Regions from separate parts of the Pseudomonas sp. B21-028 genome, predicted to be linked through region 2. Evidence: predicted binding sites of a transcription regulator. Region 2 holds the regulator's gene; each other region holds the start of a gene.
What was found. Region 2 encodes sigma-54, which starts transcription at its own class of promoters, with help from an activator protein. Its sites were predicted from a motif close to ANTGGCATNNANNTTGCTNT; they were not measured.

Region 1 (5,860 bases), 2.0 Mb from region 2:
GCACGGCGACAGCCTGTCCATCGACAAGGTCAACCTGTTCCAGCCTTATGCCCGCTTCATGATCAACAGCGATCGCACCACCAACGTCGATGACTTGCTGGTCCCACAGCCGCCGGACAACGACACGAAGAGCACCACGGCAAAACCGGCTTCTCAAGAGAAGCCGCTGGGTATCCGCATTGGCGCGATTGCCATCAACGACGGTTCGGCCAACTTCGCCGACTTCAGCCTGACGCCGAATTTCGCCACCGCCATCCAGCAGCTCAACGGTCAGATCGGCACCATCGACAGCCGCCAGGCCAAACCGGCCAGCGTGGACGTCAAGGGCAAGGTCGACCGCTATGCGCCGGTAACGATCAAGGGCGCACTCAACCCTTTCAATCCGATGGAAAGCCTCGATATCGCCACCAGCTTCAAACGGGTGGAGCTGACGACGCTGACGCCCTACTCCGGCAAATTCGCCGGCTATCGCATCCGCAAGGGCCGACTCAATCTCGACCTGCATTACCGGATCACCAAGGGTCAGCTCCAGGCCGAGAACAAGGTGGTGGTCGAGCAACTGCAACTGGGGGAAAAGGTCGACAGCCCGGACGCCGTGAGCCTGCCGCTGAAACTGGCCGTCGCGCTGCTGAAGGATTCCGAGGGCAGGATATCCATCGAGTTGCCGGTGTCCGGCAACCTCAACGACCCGCAATTCAGTGTGATGCCGATTGTCTGGCAGACCCTGCGCAACCTGGTGGTGCGAGCGGCCCAGGCGCCGTTCAAACTCATCGGCGGGCTGGTGGCCGGCGGTGGCTCGGAAGACCTGGGCAATGTTGCGTTCGCAGCCGGCTCCAGCGACCTGAGCCCGGAAAGCGAAGGCGTGCTGCTCAAGCTCTCCGAGGCGCTGGCCAAGCGTCCGGAGCTGCGCCTGGAAATCGAAGGCACCGCCGCCGAGAGCAGCGACGGGCCGCTGCTGGCCAGTCAGCGCCTGGAGCGCGAGTACCAGTACAACTACTACAAGATGCTGCAACGCCGGGGCGACAAGGTTCCAGCCAAGGCTTCGCTGCTGCAGGTACCGGAGGATGAAAAGGCCCCGCTGCTGGAAGGCATCTACCGAACCCGTCTCAAGACCCAGCCGCCGGCCGAATGGACACAACTGGATAAAAAAGCCCGCATCGAAAAACTGCGTGAAGGCGTCATCAAGTTCTGGAGCGGCAGCGACGTATTGCTGCGCGAGCTGGGCCAGGAACGGGCCAGCAGCATCAAGGACTTCCTGGTGGACAAGGGCCAACTGGCCGATGACCGGGTGTATTTCATCGACGCCAGCCTCGGCCAGGCCGAAAGCGACGGGCGTGTGATCACTCCTCTGCATCTGGATGCCGAATAGGATGAAGCGTCTCTACTGGCTCGGCCTGGGCTTACTGCTCATCACCCCGTACGCATCGGCTGCCGACACATTGCGTTGCGGCAGCCAGTTGATCAGTGTGGGCGACCGTTCGAGCGAAGTGCTGCAAAAGTGCGGGCAACCGGTGGCGCGGGACGATCTGGGCTACAAACGCAGCGTCAATCGCCGGGAGGAATATCCGGTAGAGGAGTGGACCTACGGCCCCAACAGCGGCATGTATCAGTTCTTGCGCTTCGAGGGTAATCGGTTGGTGCAGATCACCAGCCGGCGTGGGCACTGAAGCTGGCAATGACTCCGCCATCGCGAGCAGGCTCGCTCCCACGGGATCGGCGCCGACCGTACACTTTTGGAACAACCCAGAACCAATGTGGGAGCGAGCCTGCTCGCGATGGCGGTAGACGAGCCAACACAAGTGCCGACTGACTTTCACCCAAAATAAAACAGGCCCCCGGCAAATGCCGAGGGCCTGTGGCGGCCACGTCCCTGTGGCCTTTCGCATGAACTCCAAAGCAACGGCAAACGTATGACACAGCCCGTTTGCCGCGCCCTCTCCCAGTCCAGGCGAGAAGTCTTGGCCTTATTCGGCCTTCAGGCCATCAGCCGATACGGCTTTGACGCCTTTGATTTTCTTGGCGATTGCTACGGCGGTGGTCTTTTGAGCGTCGGTAATGGCTACGGTTGAAGACAGGGATACGACGCCTTTGTTGGTTTCAACCTTGATGTCAGAACCTGGGATACCTTTTTCGGTAATCAGATCAGCTTTGACCTTGGTGGTGATCCAGGTGTCCTTGGTTTCTTCCTTGGCTTTAGTCACTTCACCAGCAGCCAACATCATCGGAGCCTGGGTCGCTTGAGCAGTCTCGGCAAATGCGTTAGCCATGGTCAAGGTCAGTGCGGCAGCAGTAGCGGCAGTGATAGCGAACTTCTTCATACGAGTAACTCCTGTTTTTCTCAGAAACTGCCGGAGGTGTATCCCGGCAGGGTTATCAGGAGTAGTGCGAAGGGTGTGCCAGTTTTTAGGCGTTCATTAATTCCTTTTAAATCAGACAGTTAACCGAAACGGCAACTTTCAAAATCATGCAAAATGCAATGAGCTGTTGATTTAGGACATGCAAGTTGCGGGTTTTGGGTCTCTCTAAGCTTATGAAATAAGGAGATTTTTTTGTGACGAGGGGAACTGGGCTTATTCCCGCTGGCCTAGTTGCCGCCCAGCGCGCAGAGGTCCTTATTATGGAGTTGCTACGCAGCCCAGCAGGAGTACGCTCCCTCGTCACAGACTGTTCGCCTTATACGCCCGGGCACCCTTTAGGGGCGAATTCCTTAGCCGCGGTGGTAGCACAAGTCCACACGCCGTTCCCATCACGAGTAAGAGTAATTGTTTTGCCCAGTACCGGGCCGGGAGCATTGAGCAGGGTGCAGCCAATGCTACCCTTGCCGGTAGTGGCGGAGCCTGAAGCGGTCATGGTGCAATTGCCGGTTGTTGCCGTTCCACCGATGGTCTCCAAGCTTGGATCAGTACCCTGGTTGATCATATCCTCGAACGGCACCTTCAACGCGGTCGCTTCCGCCACCGCCGCCGTTACCTTGGCCCGCGCCTGATACTTGGAATATTGCGGCAACGCAAACGTCGCCAGAATGCCGATGATCGCCACGACGATCAGCAGCTCGATCAGGGTAAAACCATTCTGCTTGCTCATAGACATCTCCATTACATGAGGCGAAATCTCATGGTTGGAGGGGGCGTTGCACGGCACATGCCAACCCCTCCAGCCCAGCCAGCAAGGGGCCTAAGCCCACAGACGCCCTACGTCCTACTCCAACATCCGCACTATCTGACGTTTTTTGTCACCTGGCCCCGCTGGTTTGGCGTCGATGCTTGACTAGGCTATAAGTCATGAACTGTCAGCAGTCGGTATCCCCATGAATGACATCGCCCTCAGCGGCCTGACCAAGCAACTGGTGCTGGCCGAGCTGATCACCGAACAAAGCGCGCAGCAGGCGCAGCAGCAAGCCCAACGCAACCGCATGCCCCTGGTCAGCTACCTGGTGCAGAACAAACTGGTCCAGAGTCGCCAGGTTGCGGAAATCGCCTCGGAGCATTTCGGCGTCGCCCTGCTGGACCTCAACAGCCTGGACAAGGAAAGCCAGCCCACCGGCCTGGTCAGTGAAAAACTGGTCCGGCAACACCATGCCCTGCCGCTGTGGCGGCGCGGCAACAAGCTGTTCGTGGGAATCTCCGACCCCACCAACCACCAGGCCATCAACGACATCCAGTTCAGTACCGGCCTGACCGCCGAGGCCATCCTGGTGGAGGACGACAAACTCAGCGATGCCATCGAGAAGTTTTTCGAGTCCAGCACCACGGGCCTGGAAGGCATGGGTGATGTCGACCTCGATGGCCTGGACATCGAGTCGGACGACGATCGCAAGCAGGACGCCATTACCGGCCAGGATACCGACGACGCGCCGGTGGTGCGGTTCGTCAACAAGATGCTGCTGGACGCGATCAAGGGCGGTTCTTCCGACCTGCACTTCGAACCCTATGAAAAATCCTACCGGGTGCGTGTGCGCACCGATGGCATGCTGCGGGAAGTGGCCAGGCCGCCGACCCAACTGGCCAGCCGCATCGCCGCGCGCCTGAAGGTCATGGCCAGCCTGGATATTTCCGAGCGGCGCAAGCCGCAGGACGGCCGGTTGAAAATGCGCCTGTCGAAAACCAAGTCCATCGACTTCCGGGTCAATACCCTGCCCACGCTCTGGGGCGAAAAAGTAGTGATCCGGATCCTCGACCCTTCCAGTGCGCAAATGGGCATCGATGCCCTGGGCTACGAACCGGATCAGAAGGAGCTCTACCTCGCGGCCCTCAAGCAACCACAAGGGCTGATCCTGGTGACCGGGCCAACCGGCTCGGGCAAGACTGTCTCGCTCTACACCGGCTTGAATATCCTCAATACCGTGGACATCAACATCTCCACCGCCGAAGACCCGGTGGAAATCAACATGGAAGGCATCAACCAGGTCAACGTGACCCCGCGTCAGGGACTGGACTTTGCCCAGGCCCTGCGCTCGTTCCTGCGCCAGGACCCGGACGTGATCATGGTGGGTGAGATCCGCGACCTGGAAACGGCGGAAATCGCCATCAAGGCGGCCCAGACCGGGCACATGGTGCTCTCCACCCTGCACACCAACAGCGCCGCCGAAACCCTGATCCGCTTGCAGAACATGGGCATCCCCGGCTTCAACATCGCCACGGCGGTCCACTTGATCATCGCCCAGCGCCTGGCGCGAAAACTGTGCAGCCAATGCAAGAAAGCCACGGAGATTCCCGAGGAGACCCTGCTCAAGGAAGGCTTCCCCAAGGAACGCATCGGCTCATTCACGATCTATGAGCCGGTCGGTTGCGAACAGTGCAACAGTGGCTACAAAGGACGCGTGGGGGTTTACGAAGTGGTGAAAAATACGCCCGAACTGCAACGGCTGATCATGGCCGAAGGCAATTCCCTGGAAATCGACCTGCAAATGCGCAAAGACGGTTTCAATGACCTGCGCACTTCAGGGCTGCTCAAAGTGATGCAAGGCGTGACCAGCCTGGAAGAAATCAACCGGGTCACCAAGGACTGAACATGGCGGTCAAGGCAGTAAAAACCGATACCTACACCTGGGAAGGCAAAGACCGCAAAGGCACGAAGATGTCCGGCGAGCTGACCGGCCAGAGCCCGGCGCTGGTCAAGGCGCAATTGCGCAAACAAGGCATCAACCCGGAAAAGGTACGCAAGAAATCCACGTCGATATTCAGTAAGGGTAAACGCATCAAGCCGCTGGATATCGCCCTCTTCACCCGCCAGATGGCGACGATGCTCAAGGCCGGTGTCCCCCTGCTGCAAGCCTTCGACATCATTGGCGAGGGCTTCGACAATGCCAACATGCGCAAGCTGGTGGACGAGGTGAAACAGGAGGTCGCCGCCGGCAACAGTTTCGCCGCGTCGTTGCGCAAGTGCCCGCAATACTTCGATGAGCTGTACTGCAACCTGGTCGACGCGGGTGAACAGGCCGGCGCCCTGGACACCCTGCTGGACCGGGTCGCGACCTACAAGGAAAAGAGCGAGGCCCTCAAGGCCAAGATCAAGAAAGCCATGACCTATCCGGCGGCCGTTGTAGTCGTCGCGGCAGTGGTCACCGGTATTCTGCTGGTCAAAGTGGTGCCGCAATTCGAATCGGTATTCTCCGGGTTCGGGGCACAATTACCTGCGTTCACGCTGATGGTCATCGGTCTGTCGGAGTTCATGCAAGAGTCGTGGTGGCTGCTGCTCGGCGCAGTGGCGGGCGCATTCTTTGGCGTGAAGTATGCGCTCAAGCACTCCCAGGGCTTTCGTGACTGGCGCGATAAATGGCTGCTCAAACTGCCGCTGGTCGGCGCCCTGATGTACAAGTCCGCGGTAGCCCGCTACGCCCGGACGCTCTCCACCACCTTCG
Region 2 (5,860 bases):
TTGCCGAGGCCAATGGCCAGATGCAGCGCGATTACTGGTACGACGTGAACCGCCAGGGCAATCTGCTGATGGATCCGCTGGTGATCGGCCAGAAAGCCGCGCAACGGGCGGCCAGTCGCCTGGGCGCGCGACCGGTGCCGACCTGTGAAGTGCCGGTGCTGTTTGCGGCCGAGCTGGCGGGTGGGTTGTTCGGCAGCTTCCTGTCGGCGGTGTCCGGCGGCAACCTGTATCGCAAGTCTTCGTTTCTCGAAGGTGCCCTGGGCCAGAAACTGTTCCCGGAATGGATGACCATCGATGAGCGCCCGCACCTGATGCAGGCCATGGGCAGTTCGGCATTCGACGGCGATGGCCTGGCCACGTATGCCAAGCCGTTCGTGGAGAGGGGGGAGCTGGTGTCCTATATCCTCGGCACCTATTCGGGCCGCAAACTCGGCATGCCGAGCACCGCCAATGCCGGTGGCGTGCACAACCTGTTCGTGACCCATGGCGAAGAGGACCAGGCGGCCTTGCTGCGGCGGATGGGAAGAGGATTGCTGGTGACCGAGCTGATGGGTCATGGCCTGAACATGGTGACCGGCGATTACTCCCGGGGTGCGGCCGGGTTCTGGGTCGAAAATGGCGAGATTCAATTCCCGGTCCAGGAAGTGACCATTGCCGGCAACATGCGCGACATGTTCAAGCAGATCGTGGCGGTGGGCAATGACCTGGAGCTGCGCAGCAACATCCGCACCGGTTCGGTGCTGATCGAGCGGATGACGGTGGCGGGTAGCTGACCTCGTCGCAATAAAAAAGGCGCGGCATCCCTAATGGGTGACGCGCCTTTTTTGTACCCGCAGAAAACCTGTGGCGAGGGGATTTATCCCCGTTGGGGTGCGTAGCGCCCCCTAAATAGGGCTGCTTCGCAGCCCAGCGGGGATAAATCCCCTCGCCACGACAGCCCTGCGGTGTCAGCCACCTTCATCGAAGTAGTTGTTGATCAGGACCACCAGCGCATCCATCGCCTCCTGCTCCTGCTCGCCTTGGGTTTCCAGGTAGATCTTGGTGCCCTTACCCGCAGCGAGCATCATCATTGCCATGATGCTCTTGCCGTCGACCGTGGCGTCCTTCGTACGGCCAACGCGGATGGTCGTCTCCTTGAACTGACCGGCCACGCCGACAAACTTGGCTGAAGCCCGGGCGTGCAAGCCCAGCTTGTTGATGATTTCAATTTCCCGAGCAGGCATCGCGATGTGGATCCTTTAGCTGAGGTCGCGGTGGCGAACCTGGACGTTCTTCAGGGATTGTTGCAGGAGTTGGCCCAGGCGCTCGGTCAGGTAGACGGAGCGGTGATGACCACCGGTACAGCCGATGGCAATCGTGACATAGGCGCGGTTGCTGGCGGCAAACCGGGGCAGCCATTTAAGCAAGTAGCCGGAGATGTCCTGGAACATCTCCTCGACATCCGGTTGGGCAGCCAGGTAGTCGATCACCGGCTGGTCGAGCCCGGATTGCTCGCGCAGCTCCGGTTTCCAATAAGGGTTGGGCAGGCAACGGACATCGAACACCAGGTCGGCATCTACCGGCATGCCACGCTTGAAGCCGAACGACTCCACCAGGAACGCCGTGCCTGGCTCCGGCTGGTTCAGCAGGCGCAACTTGATGGTGTCGCGCAACTGATACAGGTTCAGGTTCGTGGTGTTGACCTTAAGGTCCGCCAGGTCGGCGATCGGCCCGAGCAACTGGCTTTCGTCTTCGATGGCTTCGGCCAGCGAGCGGTTGGCATTGCTCAGCGGGTGGCGCCGCCGGGTTTCGGAGAAGCGCTTGAGCAGCGTTTCGTCATCGGCATCCAGGTACAGCACATCGCACTGGATATGCCGGTTGCGTACTTCCTCGAGCAGTTCGGGGAAACGCGACAGGTGGCTCGGCAGGTTGCGTGCGTCGATGGAGACCGCTACCAGCGGTTGCGCCAGCTCGGTGTGGATCAACGCCCGTTCGGCCAACTCCGGCAGCAGGCCGGCCGGCAGGTTGTCGATGCAATAATAGCCGCTGTCCTCAAGCACATTGAGCGCCGTGCTTTTACCGGAGCCGGAGCGACCGCTGACGATGATCAGGCGCATGATTAATGACCGTTCTGCTCGTCCAGGACGACCTGATACAAGGCTTGGTTACTCGGTGCGCTGCGCAGTTTTTCGCGCACTTCCTTGCGGTCCAGCATGCTGGCGATCTGGCGCAGCAGCTCAAGATGCGCATCGGTCGCCGCTTCCGGAACCAGCAGTACGAACAGCAGGTCGACCGGTGCGCCGTCGATGGCGTCGAAATCTATGGCGGCTTCAAGGTGCAACAGCGCGCTGATGGGCGTGGTGCATCCCTTGAGGCGACAGTGGGGAATGGCGATGCCGTTGCCAAAACCGGTGGAACCGAGTTTTTCACGGGCAACCAGGGCCTCGAAGACGTCCTGCATTTCCAGATCCGGCACTTCGCGGTGGATCAGGTTGGCGATTTGTTCGAGGGCTTTCTTTTTACTGCCGCCCGGCGCGTTCACCATGGAACGGCCGGGGGTCAGGATGGTTTCTAGTCGGATCATGGATTGGGGGGGTTAACGACCGGTAGCGCCCTGGAGGAGGCTCTGGGTCTTTTCCTTATGCTTTTTGAGTTGGCGATCCAGCTTGTCGGTCAGCAGGTCAATCGCGGCATACATGTCTGTGTGCTCCGCGTTGGCAACCACCTCTCCGCCGGGAATATGCAGCGTGGCTTCGATTTTCTGCAGCAGCTTCTCGACGTTCATCGTGACCTGCACGTTGGTGATCTTGTCGAAATGCCTTTCCAATCGGTCGAGTTTTTCGCCGATGTAGGTACGCAGGGGTTCGGTCACTTCCAGTTGGTGTCCACTGATGTTGACTTGCATACAGCTTCTCCTTCGTTGCCAGTGCATAAAGCGGCAGGCAGAAATGCCTGCCACTGGAACGCTGTGGCGTGGCCTTGTTACATCAACCGCTTGCGTTCGCTCGAAGGCGCGATCCCGAGGGATTCACGATACTTGGCGACGGTACGGCGGGCCACCTGAATGCCTTGTGCCTCCAGTAAACCAGCGATCTTGCTGTCACTCAACGGCTTTTTCTGATTTTCCGCGGCCACCAGTTTCTTGATGATCGCGCGGATGGCCGTGGAAGAGCATTCGCCGCCTTCGGAGGTGCTGACGTGGCTGGAGAAAAAATATTTCAATTCGTAGATACCCCGTGGGGTATGCATGAATTTCTGTGTGGTCACCCGGGAGATTGTCGATTCGTGCATGCCCACTGCCTCGGCAATGTCATGCAGGACCAACGGTTTCATCGCTTCGTCGCCGTAGTCCAGGAAACCGCGTTGATGTTCGACGATCTGGGTGGCAACTTTCATCAGGGTTTCGTTGCGACTCTGCAGGCTCTTGATGAACCAGCGCGCTTCCTGCAACTGGTTGCGCATGAAAGTGTTGTCGGCGCTGGTGTCGGCGCGTCTTACAAAGCCCGCGTATTGGGCGTTGACCCGTAGCTTGGGTACCGATTCCTGGTTCAACTCCACCAGCCAGCGATCGTTGTGCTTGCGCACGATCACGTCGGGAACCACGTACTCGGGCTCGGTGGCCTCGATCTGTGAGCCTGGGCGTGGGTTGAGGCTCTGGACCAGTTCGATCACCTGGCGCAGCTCATCTTCCTTGAGCTTCATGCGGCGCATCAGCTGGCTGTAGTCGCGGCCGCCCAGCAGATCGATATAGTCGGTGACCAGTCGCTTGGCTTCGGCCAGCCACGGCGTCTTGGCGGGCAGTTGGCGTAGCTGCAGCAGCAGGCACTCACCCAGGTTGCGGGCGCCGATGCCGGCCGGTTCGAACTGCTGGATACGGTGCAGGACGGCTTCGATCTCGTCCAGCTCGATGTCCAGCTCCGGATCGAAGGCTTCGAGGATTTCCTCGAGGGTTTCGTCCAGGTAGCCCTGGTTGTTGATGCAGTCGATCAGGGTCACGGCGATCAGGCGATCGGTGTCGGACATCGGTGCCAGGTTCAACTGCCACAGCAGGTGGCTTTGCAGGCTTTCACCGGCGGAGGTGCGGGTGGTGAAGTCCCACTCGTCATCGTCGCTGCTCGGCAGGCTGCTGGCGCTGGTCTGGTAGACGTCTTCCCAGGCCGTGTCCACGGGCAGGTCATTGGGGATGCGTTCGGCCCACTCGCCATCCTCGAGGTTATCCACCGTCGGGGCGGCTTCCTCCTGGTAGGACGGTTCCTGGATCTCGGTATTGGGTTTCTGCTCGACGTTGTCGGCCAGCGGATCGGTGTTGTCGAAGTCGTCGCCTTCTTCCTGGCGTTCGAGCATCGGATTGGATTCCAGGGCCTCCTGGATTTCCTGTTGCAGGTCCAGGGTCGACAATTGGAGCAGGCGGATGGCCTGTTGCAGCTGCGGTGTCATCGTCAGCTGCTGGCCCATTCTCAAGACTAGCGATGGTTTCATGGCAGGGGCTTAACACCTTATTCGCCGGCGCACATGCGCCATCCACTACAAGGGCGCCGGAGCGCCAAACCTTAAGCAAATTATATGCCTGAAACTGAAGTGTTTGCCTAGGGGAAGTTCTCAATTAGTTTCCCCATGATAGGGGATTCACTGAGAACATCCCGAGGCGCTGCGCGGTTAAACCAGCGGCGCCGGGACAATTTGCCAGACACTTCGCGCTTACAGGCGGAACTCATGGCCCAGATACACTTCCTTGACCAGTTCGTTGGCCAGGATGGTGGCGGAGTCACCTTCGGCGATCAATTGGCCGTCATTGACGATGTAGGCGGTTTCGCAGATGTCCAGCGTCTCGCGCACGTTGTGGTCGGTGATCAGCACGCCGATCCCCTTGGCCTTGAGATGGTGGATGATCTGCTTGATGTCGCCCACCGAAATCGGGTCCACGCCGGCGAACGGTTCGTCGAGCAGGATGAATTTCGGTGCGGTAGCCAGGGCGCGGGCAATTTCCACCCGGCGCCGTTCGCCACCGGACAGGCTCATACCCAGGTTGTCGCGGATGTGGCTGATGTGGAACTCCTGCAACAGGCTTTCCAGCTCCTGGCGACGACCGGCCTTGTCGAGTTCCTTGCGGGTTTCGAGAATCGCCATGATGTTGTCGGCGACCGACAGTTTGCGGAAGATCGACGCTTCTTGTGGCAAATAGCCGATGCCGGCCTTTGCCCGACCGTGCATCGGCTGGTGGCTGACGTCCAGGTCGTCGATCAGGATGCGGCCCTGATCGGCCTGGACCAGGCCGACGATCATGTAGAAACAGGTGGTCTTGCCCGCGCCGTTGGGGCCGAGCAGGCCAACGATCTGCCCGCTGTCGATGGACAGGCTGACATCGCGCACGACCTGACGGCTTTTGTAGCTCTTGGCCAGGTGCTGAGCTTTCAGAGTTGCCATTACTGGGGCCTTTGCTCGGTTTTCTTTTTCGGCTGGATGACCATGTCGATCCGTGGACGCTGCTCGGTCACCTTGTTGCCGGTGGCGCGGCCGGCGCTGGCGAGTTTCTTGTTCGTGTCGTAGACGATTTTCTCGCCCTGGGTGACGTTGTTGTCCTTGTCGATGACCTTGGCGCGATCGATCAGCACGACGCGGTCCTGGGACGCGTGATACTGGATGGTCACGCCGTAGCCCTGCACGGGCTTGGTGTCGCCGGCCGTTTGCAACTGCTCGAAATAGGCCAGGTTGCCCACCGAGGTCACCACGTCGATATCGCCGGACTGGGTGCGGGTGATGGTCACGGTATTGCCGGTGACCTTCATCGAGCCCTGGGTGATGATCACGTCGCCCCTATAGGTGGCGATACCGTTCTTGTCGTCCAGTTGGGCGTCGTCGGCCTGGATGCGGATAGGCTGGT
Region 3 (5,860 bases), 2.7 Mb from region 2:
GGGGATCGCGCCGATCGACTGGAAGCCCTATAAGGCCCACTTGCAATCCAGCGACTGGCCCTACCTGTCGCTGATTGACGCGCAGCATCCAACGGGCGAGACGACGGCGGAGGGCGATACGGTTCCTTTCCTGGACACGGTGTCGTCGCTGGATGGCGAGCAGCGACAGGCGTTCATCCTAGATCGGTTGAGGTCTGTTGCAGCGCGTGTCGCAGGCGGCTTCGACTCTGATGCGATGCCCATGGACAAGTCCCTCACGATGATGGGGTTTGATTCGCTGATGACCGTTGAATTTCGCAACAGTCTGAAAAAGCTCGGCATCAATTTCCCCCTGGGCAGGCTTATCGTAGGTGCCACGCTCAACGATATCGGCGATTTCGTACTCGAGCATGTCGAGGCGGCCCGTCCGGGCGATCCGGTCGAGCCGACAAAGGCTGGCCCACCCAGGTCGCAAGAGGAGCAGACCTCCGGCTGCCTGGTTATTCCAGTCCCTCGACCCCAGGCCACGCTGCGTTTGATCTGCTTTCCCTATGCGGGCGGCGGGCCGGCGGTGTTCAAGGGGTGGGCAGATCGACTACCGGATCATATCGAGCTCTGTCTGTTGCAATTGCCCGGACGCAATGCGCGACTGGGGGAGAAGTCGTACACCCGCATGGAAGAGCTGGTGACAAACCTGACGCCGGATCTGCTGCCCTACCTGGACCGGCCGTTCGCATTCCTTGGCCTGTGCCTGGGCGGTGTCCAGGCGTTTGAAGTGGCGCAACGCCTCGCCAAGGCGCATGACCTGTACCCCTCACAGCTGATTTTTGCCGGAAGCCGGGCACCGCATTTCTACAACGAGCATCAATTCGCCTCGGATGTCCTGCAGTTCAATTACGAATCGGATGGTGAGTCCGCGCAAAAGGGTGACAGCGAGCTCATCGCCATGCTCAAGGAAATGAATTTTGCCAACAATCAGGCGCTGTTCGATGACGCTGAAATGCGTGACTTGATGCTTCCAATCATCAAGGCGGACTACGAAGTCAATAACACCTACCTGTACCGGGCCCATCCGCCGCTGGCGGTGCCCATTACCTCGATTGGCGGACGGATCGATCCCTACGCCACTGGCGTGCACATCACCGGCTGGCGTGAACATACCACCGACGCGTTCAGGTCGGTGTTCTGTGCCGGGGATCATTACTTTGTGGAAGGCCAGCGAGATCTGATCGCCAGTATCGTGGTGGAAACGCTTGCCGGTTCACCCACCCCGGCGCCCCATCGCCCCGCAGAAAACGTTCACTCATAGGAGAGTTCAAATGCCTTCAATGTTCTTGCGTACTGTGCTGTGCTTCATCCTGAGCCTGACGTCCCACTGGGCTTTGGCGACATCTGACCCGCGTCCGATCCGGTTCTACGACGGTGGCTGGGAAAATATCCAGATCGACAATCATATCGCCATGTACATCCTCAAGCATGGATACGGTATGAACGTGGAATCCGTCAGCCTTGATATTGCGCAGATGCAGAATGCGATGGAGACCGGTGCCATCGATATCAATATGGAGGTGTTTACCTCGCTGATGCCACAGTGGGTCCAGGATCAGACGGCGAAGAAAACCATCCTCGATTTCGGCCCCACGTATGAACGTCTTACCCAGGCTTTCTATGTCCCCACCTACATGATCAAGGGCGATGCGGGGCGCGGCATCAAGCCGACGACCCCCGATCTGAAAAGCGTCGCCGATCTCCCCAGGTACGCCGAGGTCTTCAAGCAGGCATCGGGGTCGGGCAAGCCGACCTGGCTGAACTGCATCAGCAGTTGGGCGTGCCGGGAAATCAACCTGATTAAGATGGCCACCTACGGGATCGATAAAACGTTCACGCCAGTGGAGCTCAAGTCCGAGTCGGCACTCAATGCCGCGATCATCTCCGCTTACGAGAAAGGGCAGCCCTTCATGACGTACTACTGGGATCCGAGCCCCCTGATGGGTGAGTTGGCCCTTACGCGTCTGGAGGAGCCCGCCTACAGCGAAGCCTGCTGGGAAGCGATCAAGCAAAGCCTCGCCCAGTTCAAGGAAGGCGTTGGGAGCCGACAAGCCTGTGCCTATGCAGATATCCCGCTGAATAAATACACCTCAGCCAAGTTCGCCGAAGAGCATCCGAGCGTCATTCCTTTCCTGAAGTCGATGTTCGTGGGAACCGACACCATCCGGACCCTGGCAACCCGAATGGTCTCCAACAAGGAGACCCCCGAGCAAACGGCGCGCTATTACTTGCGTAACCACACCGCCGATTGGAAAGGGTGGGTGCCTGAGGATGTGTTCAAGAAAGTCTCCGAGACACTGTAGAAAAGGCATCAGGGACGGGTCGCAACGAAAAAAGGCATGCCGAGAGAATCGGTATGCCTTGTTGTTTGTGCCTGAGTGGGCAGGCAAGACATTCTCGTGACTCCCGTGCAGTGAGTAAAAATTTCCCCCTTTCAGGGCATTCACGCCCTGTTACCGGTCTTTGTGCACCTATTCGACCCGTTCCCGCGCTCTCCACGGGAAGCTGAAATAAAACGTTTCAGCTCTAGAGCCTGCTTTTGTCGCAAAAACGACAGCGAACTTCGCCTGATCGTAATTTTCGCGCTGTTTTTCCACCGGTTTTTTGCCGCTTCATGCTTAGGCATAGCCTTTGCTACGCTTCAACAACCCAAGCCAAACCACCGATGGCTTCAGACGGAGGAATTCATTACGCGGATTTAACAGGGGGCGCACGTCATCCAGACGCAAAGGCCACACCAGAGACGGATGTCTATCGAGGTGCCGAGAGAAAACAGGGCTCATTAGCGCAAGGCAAGGCCGGACCATTGGAATGACGAAGTAATAAGAAATGCCGTGTAGAACGCGGCTGGGAGTTGGCTATGCCCCGAGCTTTTTTTGATGAAATGTATGACGCCAAGGGTGACTGCCGCCCGCATTACCAAGCCTTCGCACGTTGGCTGGCGGACACGCCGGTCGAACTGCTCGAGCAGCGCCGACGCGAAGCCGACCTGCTGTTCCATCGAGCCGGGATCACCTTCACCTTGTACGGGGACGAGCAGGGCACCGAGCGGTTGATTCCCTTCGACATCATTCCCCGCAGCATCAAGGCCAGCGAATGGCAGAAGGTCGAGCAGGGCTGCATCCAGCGGGTCCAGGCGCTGAACATGTTCCTGGCCGACATCTATCACCAGCAGCACATCCTCAAGGAAGGGATCATTCCCGCCGAGCAGGTGCTGGCCAACGAGGGTTACCAGATTGCGATGCAGGGCCTGAACCTGCACCGGGGCATCTACGCCCATATCGCCGGTGTCGACCTGGTTCGAGACGGTGACGGCAGTTACTACGTGCTGGAAGACAATCTGCGCACGCCCAGCGGTGTCAGCTACATGCTCGAAGACCGCAAGATGATGATGCGTCTGTTCCCCGAACTCTTCGCCGCCCAACGGGTAGCCCCCATCGATCATTACCCGAACCTGTTGCTCGACACCCTCAAGAGCTCGAGCCCGCTGGATAACCCTACCGCGGTAGTCCTGACCCCGGGCCGCTTCAACAGCGCCTACTTCGAACATGCGTTCCTGGCTCGGGAAATGGGCGTGGAGCTGGTGGAGGGCGCCGATCTGTTCGTGCGCGACGACCATGTCTACATGCGCACGACGGCCGGTCCCAAGCAGGTGGATGTGATCTACCGGCGTCTCGACGACGCGTATCTCGACCCGCTGTCGTTCAATCCCGATTCGATGTTGGGTGTGCCAGGCCTGATTGCCGTCTACCGTGCCGGCAATGTGGTGCTGGCGAACGCGGTCGGTACCGGCGTCGCCGATGACAAGTCGATCTACCCTTACGTCGACGAGATGATTCGTTTCTACCTCACCGAAGAACCCATCCTGAAGAATGTCCCTACCTGGCAGTGCCGCAAGCCCCAGGAACTGTCCCATGTGCTGGCGAACCTGCCTGATCTGGTGGTCAAGGAAACCCAGGGCTCCGGCGGCTACGGCATGCTGGTGGGGCCAGCGGCCACCGCGGCGGAAATCGAAGACTTCCGTGCACGACTCAAGGCCCGTCCCGAGGCCTACATCGCTCAGCCGACCTTGAGCCTGTCCACGTGCCCGACCTTTGTCGAAAGTGGCATCGCGCCGCGCCATATCGACCTGCGGCCGTTCGTGCTGTCAGGCAAGGAAACCCGCCTCGTGCCGGGTGGCCTGACTCGCGTGGCACTGCGCGAAGGCTCGCTGGTGGTGAATTCGTCCCAGGGCGGCGGCACCAAGGACACTTGGGTAGTGGAGGATTAAGACATGCTTTCAAGAACCGCTTCGGACCTCTACTGGATGTCCCGCTACCTGGAGCGCGCAGAAAACCTGGCGCGTATGCTCGAAGTCAGTTACTCGCTGTCCCTGATGCCCCAGGCCGGGCGCAGCGACGGTCATGCCGAGCTGGCGATGTCGCTGCTGGCGGCCGGTACGCTGGATGACTACAACGCGCGTAATGGCGAACTCAACAGCGAGCAAATGCTGCATTTCTTCGCCCTGGATGAAACCAATCCCGGCAGTATCTACAGCTGCCTGCGGGCGGCGCGGACCAATGCCCATGCGGTGCGCGGACGCATCACCGCGGACATGTGGGAAAACATCAATGCCACCTGGCTGGAGATGCGCAACATCGCCAGCAATGGCCTGGGGCGCTACGGCATCAGTCATTTCTGCGAATGGGTCAAAGAGCGTTCGCATCTGTTCCGCGGCGCGACGTCGGGCACCATCATGCGCAACGATGCCTACTGTTTCATTCGCCTGGGGACGTTCATCGAGCGGGCAGACAATACCCTGCGCCTGTTGGATGCACGCTACGAAATGTTTGGCGAGGAGTCGGAAGAGGTCAGCGACAGTTCGGCGCGCGGTTATTACCAGTGGAGTGCCTTGCTGCGGGCGCTGTCGTCGTTCGAGGCGTTCAACGAGATCTACCGTAATGCGCCGAATGCCGAGCAGGTTTCGGAGATGTTGCTGCTGCGCGCCGATGTCCCGCGCTCGTTGCATGCCTGCATCGAGGAACTCGATCAGATCCTCGCCAGCCTGCCCGGCCACAACGGCCGTCCGGCCCAGCGCCTGGCCGCGGAACTGAATGCGCGCCTGCGGTATTCCGGGATCGATGAGATCCTGGCGTCGGGCCTGCACCTTTGGCTGACCGACCTCATCGACCAGATCCGTCATCTGGGCCAGACCGTTCACGAGTCCTATCTGGAGGTCGTATGAAACTGTCCATACGCCACGACACTACCTATCGCTATACCGATGAAGTCTGCACCAGCATCCAGTTCCTGCGCCTGACCCCGAAGGACAGCCAGCGCCAGCGCATCCTGCAATGGCATCTGGAATTGCCGCGACTGGTGCGCAGCCAGATCGACCCCTACGGCAACATCCTGCATGTGATGACCATGGACGAGCCCCACGGCGCCTTGGTGCTGACCGCTTATGGCGAGGTGGAAATCCACCAGGCGGTGGAGATGGAACCGGACCCGCAGTCGCCGCTGCCGTTCCTGCGCACGAGTCGTCTGACCCAGGCGGATGACGCGCTCAGCGCATTCGCCATGGAACAATGCGCAGGGCGACGCGATCGTGCGGCACTGGTCGATCTGATGGAGGGCCTTGCGGCGCGCATGCCCTATAGCCCGGGCACGACCGCTGTCAGCAGCACGGCCGCCGAGGCGTTTGCCGGTGGCGCGGGCGTCTGCCAGGATCATACCCATGCTTTCCTGGCCTGCGCGCGCAGCCTCGGTATTCCGGCGCGCTATGTCTCCGGTTACTTGTACACCGAAGATGAATCTCATCTGGCCAGCCATGCCTGGGCCGAAGCCTGGCTGG

Region 1: the regulator sigma-54 is predicted to act here: its motif matches at 3,130-3,149, upstream of LOY35_RS23865 (pilin).
Region 3: the regulator sigma-54 is predicted to act here: its motif matches at 2,646-2,665, upstream of LOY35_RS15975 (circularly permuted type 2 ATP-grasp protein).

The regions. Positions count from the first base shown of each region.
Region 1 covers NZ_CP087184.1:5,519,659-5,525,518, forward strand. The annotation lists gene LOY35_RS23850 (DUF748 domain-containing protein) at 1-1,369, shown strand, start outside; gene LOY35_RS23855 (DUF2845 domain-containing protein) at 1,371-1,667, shown strand; gene LOY35_RS23860 (BON domain-containing protein) at 1,965-2,318, opposite strand; gene LOY35_RS23865 (pilin) at 2,674-3,084, opposite strand; gene pilB (type IV-A pilus assembly ATPase PilB) at 3,308-5,008, shown strand; gene LOY35_RS23875 (type II secretion system F family protein) at 5,011-5,860, shown strand, end outside.
Region 2 covers NZ_CP087184.1:998,258-1,004,117, forward strand. The annotation lists gene pmbA (metalloprotease PmbA) at 1-773, shown strand, start outside; gene LOY35_RS04280 (HPr family phosphocarrier protein) at 948-1,223, opposite strand; gene rapZ (RNase adapter RapZ) at 1,239-2,096, opposite strand; gene ptsN (PTS IIA-like nitrogen regulatory protein PtsN) at 2,099-2,563, opposite strand; gene hpf (ribosome hibernation-promoting factor, HPF/YfiA family) at 2,576-2,884, opposite strand; gene LOY35_RS04300 (RNA polymerase factor sigma-54) at 2,962-4,458, opposite strand; gene lptB (LPS export ABC transporter ATP-binding protein) at 4,678-5,403, opposite strand; gene lptA (lipopolysaccharide transport periplasmic protein LptA) at 5,403-5,860, opposite strand, start outside.
Region 3 covers NZ_CP087184.1:3,682,052-3,687,911, reverse strand. The annotation lists gene LOY35_RS15985 (type I polyketide synthase) at 1-1,288, shown strand, start outside; gene LOY35_RS15980 (glycine betaine ABC transporter substrate-binding protein) at 1,299-2,330, shown strand; gene LOY35_RS15975 (circularly permuted type 2 ATP-grasp protein) at 2,888-4,297, shown strand; gene LOY35_RS15970 (alpha-E domain-containing protein) at 4,301-5,251, shown strand; gene LOY35_RS15965 (transglutaminase family protein) at 5,248-5,860, shown strand, end outside.